DNA from 3 places in the Streptomyces sp. NPDC057900 genome. Region 1 is predicted to be linked to each of the others. Evidence: riboswitches for the same ligand, from Rfam matches in the RefSeq annotation. Region 1 holds a riboswitch; each other region holds the start of a gene.
The links. A riboswitch is a leader RNA that binds a small molecule or an ion and turns the genes downstream of it on or off. The one in region 1 is predicted to bind S-adenosylmethionine.
Positions count from the first base shown of each region.

Region 2: another riboswitch for S-adenosylmethionine. It lies ahead of thrC (threonine synthase); the one in region 1 lies ahead of ACFVQ0_RS21615 (aminotransferase class V-fold PLP-dependent enzyme).
Region 3: another riboswitch for S-adenosylmethionine. It lies ahead of ACFVQ0_RS01370 (putative leader peptide); the one in region 1 lies ahead of ACFVQ0_RS21615 (aminotransferase class V-fold PLP-dependent enzyme).

Region 1 covers NZ_JBHVOI010000005.1:300,773-306,084, forward strand. Annotated here, with positions in the region: gene ACFVQ0_RS21600 (Rieske 2Fe-2S domain-containing protein) at 1-250, shown strand, start outside; gene ACFVQ0_RS21605 (cytochrome bc complex cytochrome b subunit) at 247-1,872, shown strand; gene trpD (anthranilate phosphoribosyltransferase) at 1,999-3,063, shown strand; SAM riboswitch class IV at 3,148-3,265, shown strand; gene ACFVQ0_RS21615 (aminotransferase class V-fold PLP-dependent enzyme) at 3,439-4,854, shown strand; gene ACFVQ0_RS21620 (Lrp/AsnC family transcriptional regulator) at 4,918-5,199, opposite strand; gene ACFVQ0_RS21625 (rhomboid family intramembrane serine protease) at 5,196-5,312, opposite strand, start outside.
Region 2 covers NZ_JBHVOI010000002.1:148,421-153,732, reverse strand. Annotated here, with positions in the region: gene ACFVQ0_RS07800 (DUF3263 domain-containing protein) at 1-117, shown strand, start outside; gene otsB (trehalose-phosphatase) at 220-1,077, shown strand; gene ACFVQ0_RS07790 (trehalose-6-phosphate synthase) at 1,054-2,457, opposite strand; gene ACFVQ0_RS07785 (glucosyl-3-phosphoglycerate synthase) at 2,515-3,465, opposite strand; SAM riboswitch class I at 3,618-3,744, shown strand; gene thrC (threonine synthase) at 3,762-5,054, shown strand; gene ACFVQ0_RS07775 (MoaD/ThiS family protein) at 5,086-5,312, shown strand, end outside.
Region 3 covers NZ_JBHVOI010000001.1:346,845-352,156, forward strand. Annotated here, with positions in the region: gene ACFVQ0_RS01360 (amino acid ABC transporter ATP-binding protein) at 1-450, opposite strand, end outside; gene ACFVQ0_RS01365 (amino acid ABC transporter permease) at 447-1,451, opposite strand; SAM riboswitch class IV at 2,008-2,154, shown strand; gene ACFVQ0_RS01370 (putative leader peptide) at 2,148-2,258, shown strand; gene ACFVQ0_RS01375 (glutathione S-transferase C-terminal domain-containing protein) at 2,450-3,313, shown strand; gene ACFVQ0_RS01380 (ATP-binding cassette domain-containing protein) at 3,298-5,312, opposite strand, start outside.

The DNA.
Region 1 (5,312 bases):
CATCGTGGCCTTCTCGAAGATCTGCACCCACGTCGGCTGCCCGATCAGCCTGTACGAGCAGCAGACGCACCACGTGCTCTGCCCGTGCCACCAGTCAACCTTCGACCTCTCCGACGGCGCCCGCGTCATCTTCGGTCCGGCCGGTCACGCCCTCCCGCAGCTGCGGATCGGCGTGAACAGCGAGGGCAACCTCGAGGCGCTCGGTGACTTCGAAGAGCCCGTCGGTCCTGCATTCTGGGAGCGCGGATGAGTACTGCGACCGATACGAAGCGCAAGGCGCCCGCCGGTGAGAAGATGGCCGACTGGGCGGACGGCCGGCTCGGGATCTACTCCCTGGCCAAGGCCAACATGCGCAAGATCTTCCCGGACCACTGGTCCTTCATGCTCGGTGAGATCTGCCTCTACAGCTTCATCATCATCATCCTCACGGGTGTGTATCTGACGCTGTTCTTCCACCCGAGCATGGCCGAGACCGTCTACAACGGTCCGTACGAGCCCATGCAGGGCATCCGGATGTCGGAGGCCTACGCCTCGACGCTGAACATCAGCTTCGACGTCCGCGGTGGTCTGCTGGTCCGGCAGATCCACCACTGGGCCGCGCTGATCTTCCTGGCCGGCATGTTCGTGCACATGATGCGCGTGTTCTTCACGGGCGCGTTCCGCAAGCCGCGCGAGATCAACTGGCTGTTCGGCTTCCTGCTGTTCGTGCTCGGTATGTTCACCGGCTTCACCGGCTACTCGCTCCCGGACGACCTGCTCTCGGGTACGGGTGTCCGCTTCACCCAGGGCGCGATCCTGTCGATGCCGATCGTCGGCACCTACATCTCGATGTTCCTGTTCGGCGGGGAGTTCCCGGGCGGCGACTTCGTCGCGCGGTTCTACTCGGTGCACATCCTGCTGCTGCCGGGCATCATGCTCGGGCTTCTGGTGGGCCACCTCATCCTGGTCTTCTACCACAAGCACACCCAGTTCGCGGGTCCCGGCCGGACGAACAAGAACGTCGTGGGCATGCCGCTGCTGCCGGTGTACATGGCCAAGGCCGGAGGCTTCTTCTTCCTGGTCTTCGGTGTCATCGCCGTCATCGCGGGCATCGCCTCGATCAACCCGATCTGGGCCATCGGCCCGTACCGCCCGGACCAGGTGTCCACCGGCGCCCAGCCCGACTGGTACATGGGCTTCGCCGAGGGTCTCGTCCGAGTGATGCCTGGCTGGGAGATCAACCTCTGGGGTCATACGCTCGTCCTGGGCGTGCTCATCCCGCTGGTGCTCTTCGGGCTCATCCTGGGCGCGATCGCGATGTACCCGTTCATCGAGTCCTGGGTCACCGGGGACAAGCGCGAGCACCACATCCTGGACCGCCCGCGCAACGCCCCGACGCGTACGGCCTTCGGTGTCGCGTGGATCACGGTGTACTTCATCGGCCTGGTGGGCGGCGGTAACGACCTCTGGGCGACGCACTTCCACCTGTCGCTGAACTCCATCTCGTGGTTCGTCCGGATCTTCTTCTTCGCCGGACCGGTCCTCGCGTTCATCGCGACCAAGCGGATCTGCCTCGGACTTCAGCGCCGGGACAAGGAGAAGGTGCTGCACGGGCGCGAGTCCGGGCTCATCAAGCGCCTGCCGCACGGTGAGTTCGTCGAGGTCCACGAGCCGCTGTCGCAGGGTCAGCTGCACACCCTCACCGCGCACGAGCAGTACGCGCCGGTCGAACTCGGCCCGCTGGTCGACGAGAACGGCGTCAAGCGCAAGGTGTCGCCGCTGGAGAAGACGCGGGCCAAGCTCAGCAAGAGCTTCTACGGCGAGAACAGCCAGATCGCCAAGGCGTCCCCCGAGGAGTACAAGGAGATCACCGAGGGCCACGGCCACCACTGATCACCTGAACTGATCGCCACAGCAGGAGCCCCGCCCATCCATACGATGGACGGGGCTCTTCGCTGTCCCCGGCGCTCGATAGGGTGGACGCATCCCTGTATCGGCTGTGGACCCCAGGAGCGGACCATGAACGTTGTGACCCCGGTCGGCGGCGACAGCGTGGCGGCTCGTACCTGGCCCGGCGTGCTGACCCCGCTGATGCGCGGCGAGGACCTGAGCGCGGACGACACCGCGTGGGCGATGGACCGCATCATGAGCGGCGAGGCGACCGACGTACAGATCGCCGGCTTCGCGGTGGCCCTGCGTGCCAAGGGCGAGACGGTCGGGGAGGTCACCGGTCTGGTCCGTGCGATGTACGAGCACGCCACCACGGTCCACGTGCCCGGCCGCACGGTCGACATCGTCGGCACCGGCGGCGACATGGCCAAGACGGTCAACATCTCCACCATGTCCGCGATCGTCCTGGCCGGGGCGGGCGCCAAGGTCGTCAAGCACGGCAACCGCGCCTCCTCCTCGGCCAGCGGCTCCTCCGACGTACTGGGCAAGCTCGGCGTCAATCTGGATCTGCCGCCGCAGCGCGTCGTCGAGGTGGCGGAGGAGGCGGGCATCACCTTCTGCTTCGCGGTGAAGTTCCACCCCGCCCTGCGGTACGCGGCGAAGGCGCGGGCGGAGCTCGGCGCGCCGACCACCTTCAACATCCTGGGCCCGCTCACCAACCCGGCCCAGGTGCGCTCCCAGGCCATCGGCGTCGCCGACCTGCGGATGGCGCCCATCGTCGCGGGCGTCCTCGCCGAGCGGGGCAACTCCGCGCTGGTCTTCCGGGGCGACGACGGGCTGGACGAGCTGACCACCACCGCGACCTCCCGGGTCTGGGTGGCCCGCGACGGTGTCGTGCGCGAGCAGGCCTTCGACCCGCGCGACGTCGGCCTTGACCTGGTGCCGGTCGAGGCGCTGCGCGGCGCCGACGCCTCGTACAACGCGGATGTGGCCCGCCGGCTGCTGGCCGGTGAGACGGGGCCGGTACGGGACGCGGTCCTGCTCAACGCGGCGGCGGCGCTGGTCGCGCTGGATCCGGGGGAGGGCACCCTTGAGGAGCAGCTCGTCGCCGGTATGGCGAGGGCCGCCGAGTCCATCGACTCCGGGTCCGCCGGGCGCGCGCTGGAGAGATGGGTCAAGGCCAGCAACGCCTGAACAGACGGAGCGGTGCAGCGGGGCGCAGTCCGGATCATGGACTGCGCCTTGCGCGTTCCCGTACGTATGGCAAGATGCTGGGCAGGTCATGAGTGACAGCGACTACGGCCCCGGCCCGCTGTCCGGCAACCCTCCGTCCGTGGCGGGGTGCCCCGGGTGAAGACCAGGCCGTAGGCAGCGAGGTCTGCGGCAAGCGCGGACCCCTCGACGTCGTGAGATGTCCACCCGTGGGGTCCTGGTCCTCAGGGAGCCTCTGTGAGCAAGCGAATGCGATAGGGCTTTTCGGCCCTCCTCCGCACACCCTCTTTTCCTCCCTCCGTGCTGCCGCGTATCCGCGGGCACGCGGAGTTCGCCTGCCTGTTACGGGAGTTCGTCATGTCTGTCTTCACCGCTGCCGCCGACCAGTCCATTTGTGCCCCGCTGCCCGTTCTGGGCAAGGATGTGACGGTTCCCCTGGTGACCGGCGGTGAGGTCACGTACGCCGCGCTCGACTACGCCGCCAGCGCCCCGGCCCTGCAGCGCGTGTGGGACGACGTCGCCGCGTACGCGCCGTACTACGGCAGCGTCCACCGCGGTGCCGGCTACCTCTCGCAGCTCTCCACGGACCTCTTCGAGTCCAGCCGGGTGACCGTCGCGGAGTTCCTCGGCTGCCGCGAGGGGGACCAGGTGGTCTTCACCCGGTCGACCACCGACTCGCTCAACCTGCTGGCCGCCGCGTTGCCCGCCGACTGCCAGGTGTTCGTCTTCGAGACCGAGCACCACGCGTCCCTGCTGCCCTGGCGCGATGCCCGGGTGACCTACCTGAACGCCCCGCGCACCCCGGCCCAGGCCGTCGCCACGCTGGAGCGGGCGCTCGCCGACCGCGACCCTTCCCCAAGCTCTCAGCTTCGTTCGAGCAGGGGAGGCCCCACCCGCCCCGCGCTGGTCTGCGTCACCGGCGCCTCCAACGTCACCGGTGAGCTGTGGCCGGTCAAGGAGCTCGCCGCCGCCGCGCACGCCCACGGCGCCCGCATCGTGCTCGACGCGGCCCAGCTCGCCCCGCACCACCCCGTCGACATCAGTGAACTGGACGTCGACTGGGTCGCCTTCTCCGGTCACAAGCTGTACGCGCCCTTCGGCTCCGGCGTGCTGGCCGGCCGCTCCGACTGGCTGCGCGACGCCGAGCCCTACCTGGCCGGCGGCGGCGCCTCCCGCAAGGTCGCCCGGCGCACCGACGGCGGGGTGGACGTCGAGTGGCACACCACCGCCGCCCGCCACGAGGCCGGTTCGCCCAACGTCATCGGCGTCTACTCCATCGCCGCCGCCTGCAAGGCGCTCACCGAGGCCGGGTTCGACAGCCTGGTCGCCCGCGAGCAGCAGCTCGTCTCCGAGGTCCGGGCCGGGCTGGCGGAGGTCCCCGAGGTCAAGGTCCTCTCGCTGTTCGGTGACGACGCCCCGCGCGTCGGCGTCATCTCGTTCGTGGTGGAGGGCTGGAACAGCTCGCACTTCGCCGCGGCGCTCTCCGCCGAGTACGGCATCGGGGTGCGCGACGGTCTGTTCTGCGCCCACCCGCTGGTGCGCACCCTGCTCGGCAGCGACCCGCAGGACGTCGGTGAGTGCGGCGCGCCGGAGGCGGAGCCGGGCGAGAAGTCGCTCAACGCGATCCGCGTCAGCTTCGGTGCCGGTACGCCGGACGAGCACATCGAGCGCTTCGTGCGGGCGGTCAAGGAGCTGGTGAGCGAGGGCGCCCAGTGGAAGTACCGCACCGAGGACGGCCGCTGCGTCCCGGACCGGGGCACCGCCCAGCACTGAGCCGCAACGCGTTCGGCCGGGCACGGAAGCCATTCCGTACCCGGCCGAACACGTTTACGTAAGTCAGCCGTCCAGGCCGATGGCGAAGGCCGCCTCCAGGTCGTGCTGCGAGTACGTACGGAACGCCACATGGGTGTCGGTCGCCTCGACACCGGGGATCTTGCTGATCCGGCCGGGGATGACGTCGGCGAGATCGTCGTGCTTGGCCACCCGGACCATGGCGATGAGGTCGTACGTACCGGTGACCGAGAAGACCTCGCTGACGCTGTCCAGTGCCGCGACGGCCTCGGCGATCTCGGGAATCCGGTCCACGCTGGTTTTGATGAGCACGATCGCGGTGATCACGGCTGGCTTTCTCCCTCGGTGGCCGTGGCTGGAGATCTCACTCTAGCGTTACCCCGGTAGCGCCCCCAGGCGTAGAGGAACCCGACGGCGAAGCCGACCACATGGGCGAGATA
Region 2 (5,312 bases), on a different contig from region 1:
ACCCGCTACTACCAGCTGCTGAACGCCCTGCTGGACGACCGGCGGGCGCTGGAGGCCGACCCGGTCACGGTGAACCGGCTGCGGCGGGTGCGCGAGGCGAGGCGGGGGCGGCGCTGAGGGCCGGGGCGGGCCGGCGATTTCCAGCTCCGGAAGCGCGGGGGTGCGGGGCGGAGCCCCGGTCGGGCCCGCGCACAGGCCAGCGCCTATAGGCTCGGACGTATGGGCAGCCACCCGCACACCCCGTCCCTGCCGGCCCCGACGACCCCCGCCGGACGGGAGGGCCTCGACGCTCTCCTGGGCCGGCCCGACCGCGCCGTCATCGCGCTCGATTTCGACGGCACCCTCGCGGACATCGTCCCGGACCCCGAACAGGCCCGCGCCCACCCCGGGACCGTCGAGGCGCTCGCCGCACTCGCTCCCCGGGTCGCGTCGATCGCCGTGATCACCGGCCGCCCGGCCGGCGTCGCGGTCCGCTACGGCGGCTTCGCCGGGGTCGCCGGACTGGACCACCTCGTCGTCCTCGGCCACTACGGCGCCGAACGCTGGGACGCCGTCTCCGGCACCGTCCACGCCCCCGCCCCGCACCCCGGCGTCGCCGCCGTGCGGGCCGAACTGCCCGGCTTCCTCGACAGGTTCGACTCCTGGCGCGGTACCTGGATAGAGGAGAAGGGGCAGGCGCTCGCCGTCCACACCCGTCGCGCGGAGGACCCGCAGGCCGCCTTCGAGGCGCTGCGCGGCCCCCTCGGCGAACTGGCGGCCCGGCACGGCCTGATCGTCGAACCGGGCCGGATGGTCCTGGAGTTGCGGCCCGCCGGCATGGACAAGGGCGTCGCCCTCACCCAGTACGTGCGCGAGACGGGCGCCGAGTCCGTGCTCTACGCAGGCGACGACCTGGGCGACCTGGCCGCGTTCGCCGCCGTGGAGAAGCTCCGCAGCGAGGGCCCCGACGGCACCCCCGGCCTGCTCGTCTGCAGCGGCGAGGCGGAGGTGCCGGAACTGGCCGCGCGCGCGGACCTGTTGCTGCCGGGGCCCGGAGCGGTCGTCGGCTTCCTGTCAGCCCTGGCGCAGCGCCTCTAGCTGGTCCAGGAACCACTGCTGCGGCGGCAGCGCGGTGGCCGCCTCCGCCAGCCGCTCCGTGCGCCCGGCGCGCTCGTCGTCCGCCATCGTCAGCGCCTCGTGCAGGGCGTCGGCGGTGGCGGACACGTCGTACGGATTCACCGTGATCGCGTCGTCCGCCAGCTCCTCGTACGCCCCCGCCTCCCGCGACAGCACCAGCGCGCAGCCGTCGTCCGAGACGACCGGGACCTCCTTGGCGACCAGGTTCATGCCGTCCCTGATCGGGTTGACGAGCGCCACGTCGGCCAGCCGGTACGCCGCCAGCGAGCGGGCGAAGTCGTCCTTGACGTGGAGGACGACCGGGGTCCAGTCCGCCGTGCCGTGCTTCGTGTTGATCTCGTCGGCGACGCGCCGCACCTCGGCCGTGTACTCCCGGTACACCGCGAGGTCCTGCCGCGAGGGGTAGGCGAACGCGACGTGGACGACCCGGCCGCGCCACTCGGGCCGTTCGTCGAGCAGCGCCCGGTAGGCGAGCAGCCCCCGGACGATGTTCTTGGACAGCTCCGTGCGGTCCACCCGCACGATGGTCTTCCGGTCGGGGCCCACCTGCTCGCGCAGCGCCGCCATCCGCTCGTCCACATCCGGCTCGTGCGCGCGCCGGCGCAGGAAGTCCGCGTCGGCGCCGAGCCCGTGCACGCCGATCCGGGTACGCCCTGTGCCGCCCAGGATCTCCGTGCAGCAGCCGATGAAGCCGTCCGCCCAGCGGCGGGTCAGGAAGGCCGCCCGGTCGGCGCCGAGGATTCCGCGCAGCACCTGCTCCGCGATGTCGTCGGGCAGGATCCGGAAGTAGTCGACGGGCGCCCACGGGGTGTGCGAGAAGTGGCCGATGCGCAGGTCGGGGCGGAGCTCGCGGAGCATGCCGGGCACCAGCACCAGGTGGTAGTCCTGCACCAGGACCGCCGCGCCCTCGCCCGCCTCCTCCGCGAGCGCCTCGGCGAAGGCCCGGTTGTAGGTCTCGAAGGACGCCCACCGGCGCCGGAACTCCGCGTCGAAGACGGGTTCCACCGGGGTCTGGTAGAGCAGGTGGTGGATGAACCAGAGCACCGAGTTCGCGATGCCGTTGTACGCGTCGGCGTGCACGTCCGCGTCGATGTCGAGCATCCGTACGCCCGGCTCACCGACCCCGCGCCGCACCGCCTCGCGGTCGCCGTCACCGAGCGCGGCGCAGACCCACATCTTGTCGTCCACCGCGCTCAGGCCCGAGACGAGCCCGCCGCCGCCCCGTTTCGCGTCGAGCGAGCCGTCCTCGCTCAGTGCGTACGAGACCGGACCTCGGTTGGACGCGACAAGAACCTGGGCGGTGGGCTTGTCGGCGGGCTGGGGGACGTGCGCGGAGACCATGCGCGGAATCTAGCCCGATCCCGAACGGTCCAAACGTGCGTGCGGCGGCGGCCCGGCTCAGGCGGCGCGCCGCGAGACGTACTCCTCGATCTCGCGCATCGGCGGCCGCTCCTCGGTGTCCACCGGATAGGTGTGCGGCACGAAGCCGTTCTCGCCGCGCTCGAACTGGGTCAGCTCGGGGCGCACCAGATGGCCGCGGGAGAGCCGCAGCGACGCGGTCCGGTAGATGGCCGCCGCCATCCGGCCGAGCGCCCGGCCGTCCTGGTGGCGGTGTTTGCGGACGCCGACGTCGACCTGGGCCAGCGCGTCCAGGCCGACCGTGTGCAGGGCGTCGACGAGCAGCCCCAGCTCCACCCCGTAGCCGACCGGGAACGGCAGCTGTTCGAGCAGCGACCGGCGTACGGCGTACTCACCGCCCAGCGGCTGGACGAAGCCGGCCAGCTGCGGCCAGTGCAGATTGAGCAGCGGCCGTGCCACGAGTTCGGTGACCCGCCCGCCCTGGCCCGCGGTGTCCCCGAGCGGGCGGTCGTACATCGCCTTGACGAACTGCACGGAGGGGTCGGTCAGCAGCGGGCCGACGATGCCGGAGACGAAGTCGGCCGAGAAGTCCTTGAGGTCCGCGTCGATGAAGCAGACGATGTCACCGCCGGTCACCAGCAGTGACCGCCACAGCACCTCGCCCTTGCCGGGGACGGCCGGCAGCCGGGGCAGGATCGCGTCCCGGTGGATCACCCGGGCGCCCGCCCGGCGGGCCACCTCCGCCGTGTCGTCGGTGGAGCCGGAGTCGATCACCACGAGTTCGTCGACCAGCCCGACCTTCTCCATGAGCTCGCGCCGGATCGTCCGGACGATGTCCCCGACCGTCGCCGCCTCGTTGAGCGCGGGCAGGACGACACTCACGCTCCCCCGCCGCGGGTCGCCGCTCCGGGCGGCCAGGAGCTGCTCCAGCGGGCGGTCGGCGCACGACCAGGAACGCCTGGTCAGCCAGCGTTCGACCTCTTCCAGCACGGTCGATACTCCCTGTATGTGATCCATCTCGCGGTTCGGACGACTATCTCAACAGTCCGGTGCTTCGGTTACAGTCTGAACAACGCAGATGGCCGTGGCATCCCGGGGTCCATCCGCCGATAAACGCCTGGATCGATGGTCCAGTGCCATAGCGCTCATCCAGAGGGACAGAGGGAACGGCCCGTTGAAGTCCCGGCAACCATCCCGCCGACCGCGAGGTCAGGTGGGGACGGTGCCAATTCCGTCTTGTGGCGAAATGCGCCACAAGGAAGATGAGGAGAAAGGGCCTCGCCATCATGGCTGTTCAGACTGTTGCAGCATCCACCGAATCTTCCGTGGACCTCGGTCCCGCCGCGGCACTTTCCTGCCGCGAGTGCGGAGAACGATTCGCACTCGGTCCGCTTTTCGCCTGTGCGACCTGTTTCGGGCCGCTCGAAGTGGCGTACGACCTGCCGACCGGTTCTCCGGACGAGCTGAAGAAGCGCATCGAGGCCGGCCCGGACAACATCTGGCGCTACGCGCCGCTGCTGCCGGTCCCCTCCGACGTCGCGGACAAGCCCAACATCAACCCCGGCTTCACCAAGCTGGTCAAGGCCGACAACCTCGCCCGTGAGCTGGGCGTCACCGGCGGCCTGTACGTCAAGGACGACTCCGGCAACCCGACGCACTCCTTCAAGGACCGCGTCGTCGCGATCGCCGTCGAGGCCGCCCGCGCCTTCGGTTTCACCACACTCTCCTGCTCCTCCACCGGCAACCTGGCCGGTGCGGTGGGCGCCGCCGCCGCCCGCGCCGGGCTGCGCTCCTGCGTGTTCATCCCGCACGACCTGGAGCAGGGCAAGGTCGTCATGGCCGCGGTGTACGGCGGTGAGCTGGTCGGCATCGAGGGCAATTACGACGACGTCAACCGGTTCTGCTCGGAGCTCATCGGAGACCCGCTCGGAGAGGGCTGGGGCTTCGTCAACGTCAACCTCCGCCCGTACTACGGCGAGGGCTCCAAGACGCTCGCGTACGAGATCTGCGAGCAGCTCGGCTGGCGGCTGCCCGACCAGATCGTCATCCCGATCGCTTCCGGCTCGCAGCTCACGAAGATCGACAAGGGTCTCCAGGAGCTGATCAAGCTCGGCCTGGTCGAGGACAAGCCGTACAAGATCTTCGGCGCCCAGGCCGAGGGCTGCTCGCCGGTCTCCGCCGCCTTCAAGGCCGGTCACGACGTGGTCCGCCCGCAGAAGCCGAACACGATCGCCAAGTCCCTCGCCATCGGCAACCCGGCCGACGGCCCCTACGTCCTGGACATCGCCCGCCGTACGGGTGGCGCGGTGGACGACGTGAACGACGAGCAGGTCGTCGACGCGATCAAGCTGCTGGCGCGCACCGAGGGCATCTTCGCCGAGACCGCGGGCGGTGTGACGGTCGGCGTGACGAAGAAGCTGATCGAGGCCGGTCTGCTCGACCCGACGCTCACCACCGTCGTCCTGAACACCGGTGACGGCCTCAAGACGCTGGACGCGGTGGCCGCCACCTCGCAGGCGACGGCGACGATCCGTCCGAGCCTGGACGCCTTCCGCGCCGCCGGCCTCGGCACCAACTGAACCGACCGGGACTCCAGGAAGGACACCCACCATGAGCGTCAAGGTCCGTATCCCCACCATCCTCCGCACCTACACGGGCGGCCAGGCCGAGGTCCCGGCAGAGGGCGCGACCCTCTCCCAGGTCATCGAGTCCCTGGAGAAGGACCACCCGGGCATCGCCGCCCGCGTCCTGGACGACCAGGGCAAGCTGCGCCGCTTCGTCAACGTGTACGTCAACGACGACGACGTGCGCTTCGAAGGCGGCCTGGAAGCGGTCAC
Region 3 (5,312 bases), on a different contig from region 1:
TTTCCCGGTCGCGACCGGGGCGGCCGCCACGTTGTCCAGCACGGTGAGGTGCGGGAAGAGGTTGAAGTTCTGGAAGACGAACCCGATCCGGCTGCGCTGCGTCAGGATGGCGCGCTCGCTCAGCTCCTTGAGCCGCTCCCGGTGCCTGCGTACGCCGATCAGCTCGCCGTTCACACTGACATGGCCGATCTCGGGCTTCTCCAGGTGGTTGATCACCCGCAGGAGGGTGGACTTCCCCGAGCCGGACGGTCCGAGGACGACCGTGACCTCTCCGGGACGGACGGTCAGCGCCACACCGTCGAGGACGCGCTGGGAGCCGTACCACTTGTGCACGTCGTGCACCTCGACGGCGGCGGGGCGCGCCGGGGCCGCCGTGACGGCGTCCGCCCGACCCGGTGTCCCGGTGGGCTCGGCCGCTTCCGTTGTGCCGGTCGTCGCCTCCGCGCTCATATCGCTGTCTCCTTCCGGACCCGTGCCCGCAGATCGCCCAGGCCGGTCCGCAGTTTCTGGAGCGGCGTGGGCGGCAGGGTGCGCAGCGCGCCCCGCGAGTAGTACCGCTCGACGTAGAACTGGATGACGGACACCACGCTGGTGAGGATCAGGTACCAGGCGGTGGCGACCAGCAGCAGTGGCACGATGTCGCCGGGGTAGGTGCTGCCCATGCTCTGTACGGAGCCGAACAGATCGAGCAGCGAGACGTAGAAGACCAGCGAGGTGCCCTTGATCAGGCCGATCAGCTGGTTGACGTAGTTCGGGGTGATGGAGCGCAGCGCCTGCGGGAAGACGATCGTCGCGAACCGGTACCGCTTCGGGAGGCCGAGGGCGGCTGCCGCCTCGTGCTGGCCCTGGTCGACGGAGAGGATGCCGCCGCGCACCACTTCGGAGGCGTACGCCGCCTCGTTCAGGCTGAGACCGACGACGGCGACGGTCATGTCGGTGGCGAGGCGTGATTCGTCGAAGCTGAAGAACGCCGGGCCGAACGGCACTCCCACACTGAGCGTCCGGTAGAGCGCGCTGAAGTTGTAGAGGAACAGCAGGATCACGATCAGCGGGACCGACCGGAACAGCCAGGTGTAGATCCAGCTGACCGCGCGCGGCACCGGGCTCGGGGAGAGCCGGGCCAGGGCCAGCAGCACACCGCCGAGAAGCCCCAGAACGGCGCTGAGCAGGGCGACTTCGAGCGTGACGAGCAGGCCTTCGAGGATGGTGGGCCGCAGGAACCAGTACTGGAACCGGTCCCACTGGTAGAAGGGGTTGGCCACCAGGCCGTGGACGATCTGGGCGACCAGCACCAGCACGACGACGGTGACGATCCAGCGGCCGGGCCGCAGGAGCGGGCGGACCCGCTGCGGGACCGGCGGCTTCGGTACGACGGGTGGTCCGGGGCGGGGGGCCGCCCCGGCGGGCGGCGCTGCCCCTGGGGACACAGCGACGCCGGGGGATTCACTCACGGTGGGCTCCAGCGGATGCGGACGGCCCGGACCGCGGACGGCAGCGCCTCGCCACGCCAGTCGTCGGGAACGACGCGGGCGGGGCGCGGGCAGCGCGGCGCGGAGCAGGGGGCCGGGCGGGGAGAGGACGCACCGCGGCAGCGGTGGACGTCAGGGAGTCAGCGGGCCGTCAGCCTTGACAGCGGGCGCGACAAGCGGCCGTACACAGCGCGCTGTTGACACGCTGGAGGTCGACGGAGCGGTCCGCGCAGAGCAGGACGCGGCCTCGGGACCGCCAGGCAGCCATCCCCTCAGCTGCGTGCATCGCTCTCACCGTCACCGATCCGCCCCGCGGGGCCTCGCGCCTGCCGGACACCGTCCGGTCCTCAACTGCGGCGCTCCGCGGTGTGCTGGGGCGCCGGCCGGCGAGCCGGGGCGTATCGCCGCTGCCCGGAGCCGTTCCGCGCCGCAAGTTATGCATGGGCCGACAGGAATGTCAACGCGGGTGACCAACAGGCGAGATGGCCCCCGTGACCTCCTTGACGGCGTCACCCGGCGCACCGAAACTGACGTGGACGGTCACGATTGTCAGCGCCCCCGTACGGGATCCGTCCTGCTCACGGGGTCCATCGGCCCCGGCCCGCTGGCAGGCAACCCTTCCACCGCGACGGGGTGCCCCGGGTGACGACCGGGTCCCGCCGGTGCGGCGGGGCAAGCGTGGTCCCGCGTCTCGCGGGCCCCGGAAGTCGGGACGGGTGGCATTTGTCCAGGAACGGCTTGACGAGGCGCCTGCACATCGATCTGCTGCGCGTCTCCAGCGCCTACTAGCCCGGAATACCCGAGGCGCACGGGCCCGTTGTCATGATGACGCGGTCGGGTCAGCCGTGCGATGACGCGCGCACGTCCGCGCTGTCGTGATCCGGACCGGTGCGCGAGCGCAGCCGTTCCCCATCCGGCCGCTGGTGCCCACAAGGCGGCGGTGGCTTCCTCGTTCCCACAGGGATCTCCACAGGAGAGTCATGCCCGAGACAGCTTCGCGCAGTTCCAGCACAGGCAGCTCCATCACGTGCGGCTCGGTCCCATCCGGCCCGAGTCCGTGCGCCACGCATCCCCGTCCGAAGATCGCCGTACCGTCCTCCCGCATCCACAGCCGTATCGGGGTCGGTCTGGCCGGCGGCTTCTATCCCGCTCCGCACCGCTACGAGCTTTTCCTGTCGGCGAGTTGTCCGCGCTCGCTGCGTATCTCGATCACCCTCGGTCTGCTCGGTCTCCGGGACTCGGTCGCCACCACGTTCCTGGGGCACCCGTCCGCGACACCCGAGGCGTATGCCTCGCTGCGTGGCGCGTACGAGGCCACGCTGCACCATTACGACGGTCCGCTGACGGCGCCCGCGCTGTGCGACCGGTGGAGCGGGCGCATCGTCAGCAACCACACGCCGGACATACTCCGCGATCTGGCGGGCCTGCTGTCCGGCCATGACGAGGCCCGCCCCTCGGCGCTGCGCCCTCCGGAGCTTGCCGACGGCATCGAGACCCTGCGCGAGCTGCTGGACCGGGACGTCACTCCGCACGCGGGGTCCGCCGAGCGGTCGGCGGCTCTGGACCTGCTGGACCGGTCCCTGGCCCGGCGGCCCTACGCGCTGGGCGAGGAGCTGACGGCCGGGGATGTGGACCTGTGGGTGGCGCTCGTCCATCTCGGCCCGGTCGGCGCCTTCGGTGACCGTCCCCGGCTCAAGGAGTACGTACACCGCCTCTGCGGCCACCCCGCCTTCCCGGAGGCACCGGAGATGTCGGAGATGCCGGCAGCTCCAGGCTCTCCGGGGAGTCCGGACGTGCCGGGCGGGGTGGCCGTCGTCGACCCGGCGGCTCAGGCTCCCACGTAGGCCGCGAGGTGCTCGCCGGTGAGGGTGGAGCGGTCCGCGACCAGGTCGTCCGGGGTGCCTTCGAAGACGAGCCTGCCGCCGTCGTGACCGGCGCCGGGGCCCAGGTCGATGATCCAGTCGGCGTGCGCCATGACCGCCTGGTGGTGCTCGATCACGATGACGGACTTCCCTGAGTCCACCAGCCGGTCGAGCAGGCCGAGCAGCTGCTCGACGTCTGCCAGGTGGAGGCCGGTGGTCGGTTCGTCGAGGACGTAGACACCGCCCTTCTCGCCCATGTGCGTGGCCAGCTTGAGGCGTTGCCGCTCACCGCCGGACAGGGTGGTGAGCGGCTGGCCCAGGCTGAGGTAGCCGAGCCCGACGTCGGCCAGCCTGTCGAGGATGCGGTGGGCGGCCGGGGTGTGTGCCTCGCCGCTGCCGAAGAACTCCTCGGCCTCGGTCACCGACATCGCCAGCACCTCGCTGATGTCACGGCCGCCGAGGCGGTATTCGAGCACCGAGGCCAGGAACCGCTTCCCCTCGCACTCCTCGCAGACGGTGGCGACGCCCGCCATCATCGCGAGGTCGGTGTAGACGACCCCGACGCCGTTGCAGCCGGGGCAGGCGCCCTCGGAGTTGGCGCTGAACAGGGCCGGCTTCACATCGTTGGCCTTGGCGAACGCCTTGCGGATCGGGTCGAGGAGCCCGGTGTACGTCGCGGGGTTGCTCCGTCGCGAGCCGCGGATCGCGCCCTGGTCGATGGAGACCACCCCGTCCAGTCCGGAGACCGAGCCGTGGATCAGTGAGCTCTTGCCGGACCCGGCGACGCCGGTGATCACGGTGAGGACCCCGAGCGGGATGTCGACGTCGACGTCGCGCAGGTTGTTCGCGTCCGCGCCCCGGACCTCCAGCGCACCGGTGGGCTTGCGCCGGGTGTCCTTGAGGGTGGCCCGGTCGTCGAAGTGACGGCCCGTGACGGTGTCCCCGGCCCGCAGCCCCTCGACGGTGCCCTCGAAGCAGACGGTTCCGCCCGCCGTGCCGGCGCCGGGGCCGAGGTCGACGACGTGGTCCGCGATCGCGATCGTCTCCGGCTTGTGCTCCACGACGAGCACCGTGTTGCCCTTGTCGCGTAGGCGCAGCAGCAGCGTGTTCATCCGCTGGATGTCATGGGGGTGCAGTCCGGCGGTGGGCTCGTCGAAGACGTAGGTGACGTCGGTGAGGGAGGAACCGAGGTGGCGGATCATCTTGACGCGCTGTGCCTCGCCACCCGACAGCGTGCCCGTCGGCCGGTCGAGCGCGAGGTAGCCGAGGCCGATCTCCACGAACGAATCGAGGGTCTGCCGCAGCGCGGTGAGCAGCGGCGCGACGGAGGGTTCGTCGAGGTCACGGACCCAGGCGGCCAGATCGCTGGTCTGCATCGCGCAGGCGTCGGCGATGCTGATCCGCTTGATCTTCGAGGACCTGGCGCCCTCGCTGAGCCGGGTGCCGTCGCACTCGGGGCAGGTAGTGAAGGTGACCGCGCGCTCCACGAACGCGCGGATGTGGGGTTGCAGCGCTTCCTTGTCCTTGGACAGGAACGACTTCTGGATCTTGGGGATCAGTCCCTCGTAGGTGAGGTTCACACCCTCGACCTTGACCTTGACCGGCTCCCGGTAGAGGAAGTCGTGCATCTCCTTCTCGGTGAACTCGCGGATCGGCTTGTCGGGGTCCAGCAGGCCGGATTCGGCGTAGACCCGGACGGTCCAGAAGCTGTCGGACTTCCAGCCGGGGATGGTGAAGGCGCCCTCGGAGAGCGATTTGGAGTCGTCGTAGAGCTGGGTGAGGTCGATGTCGGAGACGGTGCCCCGGCCCTCGCAGCGCGTGCACATGCCGCCGGTGCGGTTGAAGGTCGCCTTCACCGCCTTCTTCGCGCCGCGCTCGACGGTGATGGCCCCGCTCGCCCGGACCGAGGGAACGTTGAAGGCGTACGCGCCGGGCGGGCCGATGTGCGGCTTCCCGAGGCGGCTGAAGAGGATCCGCAGCA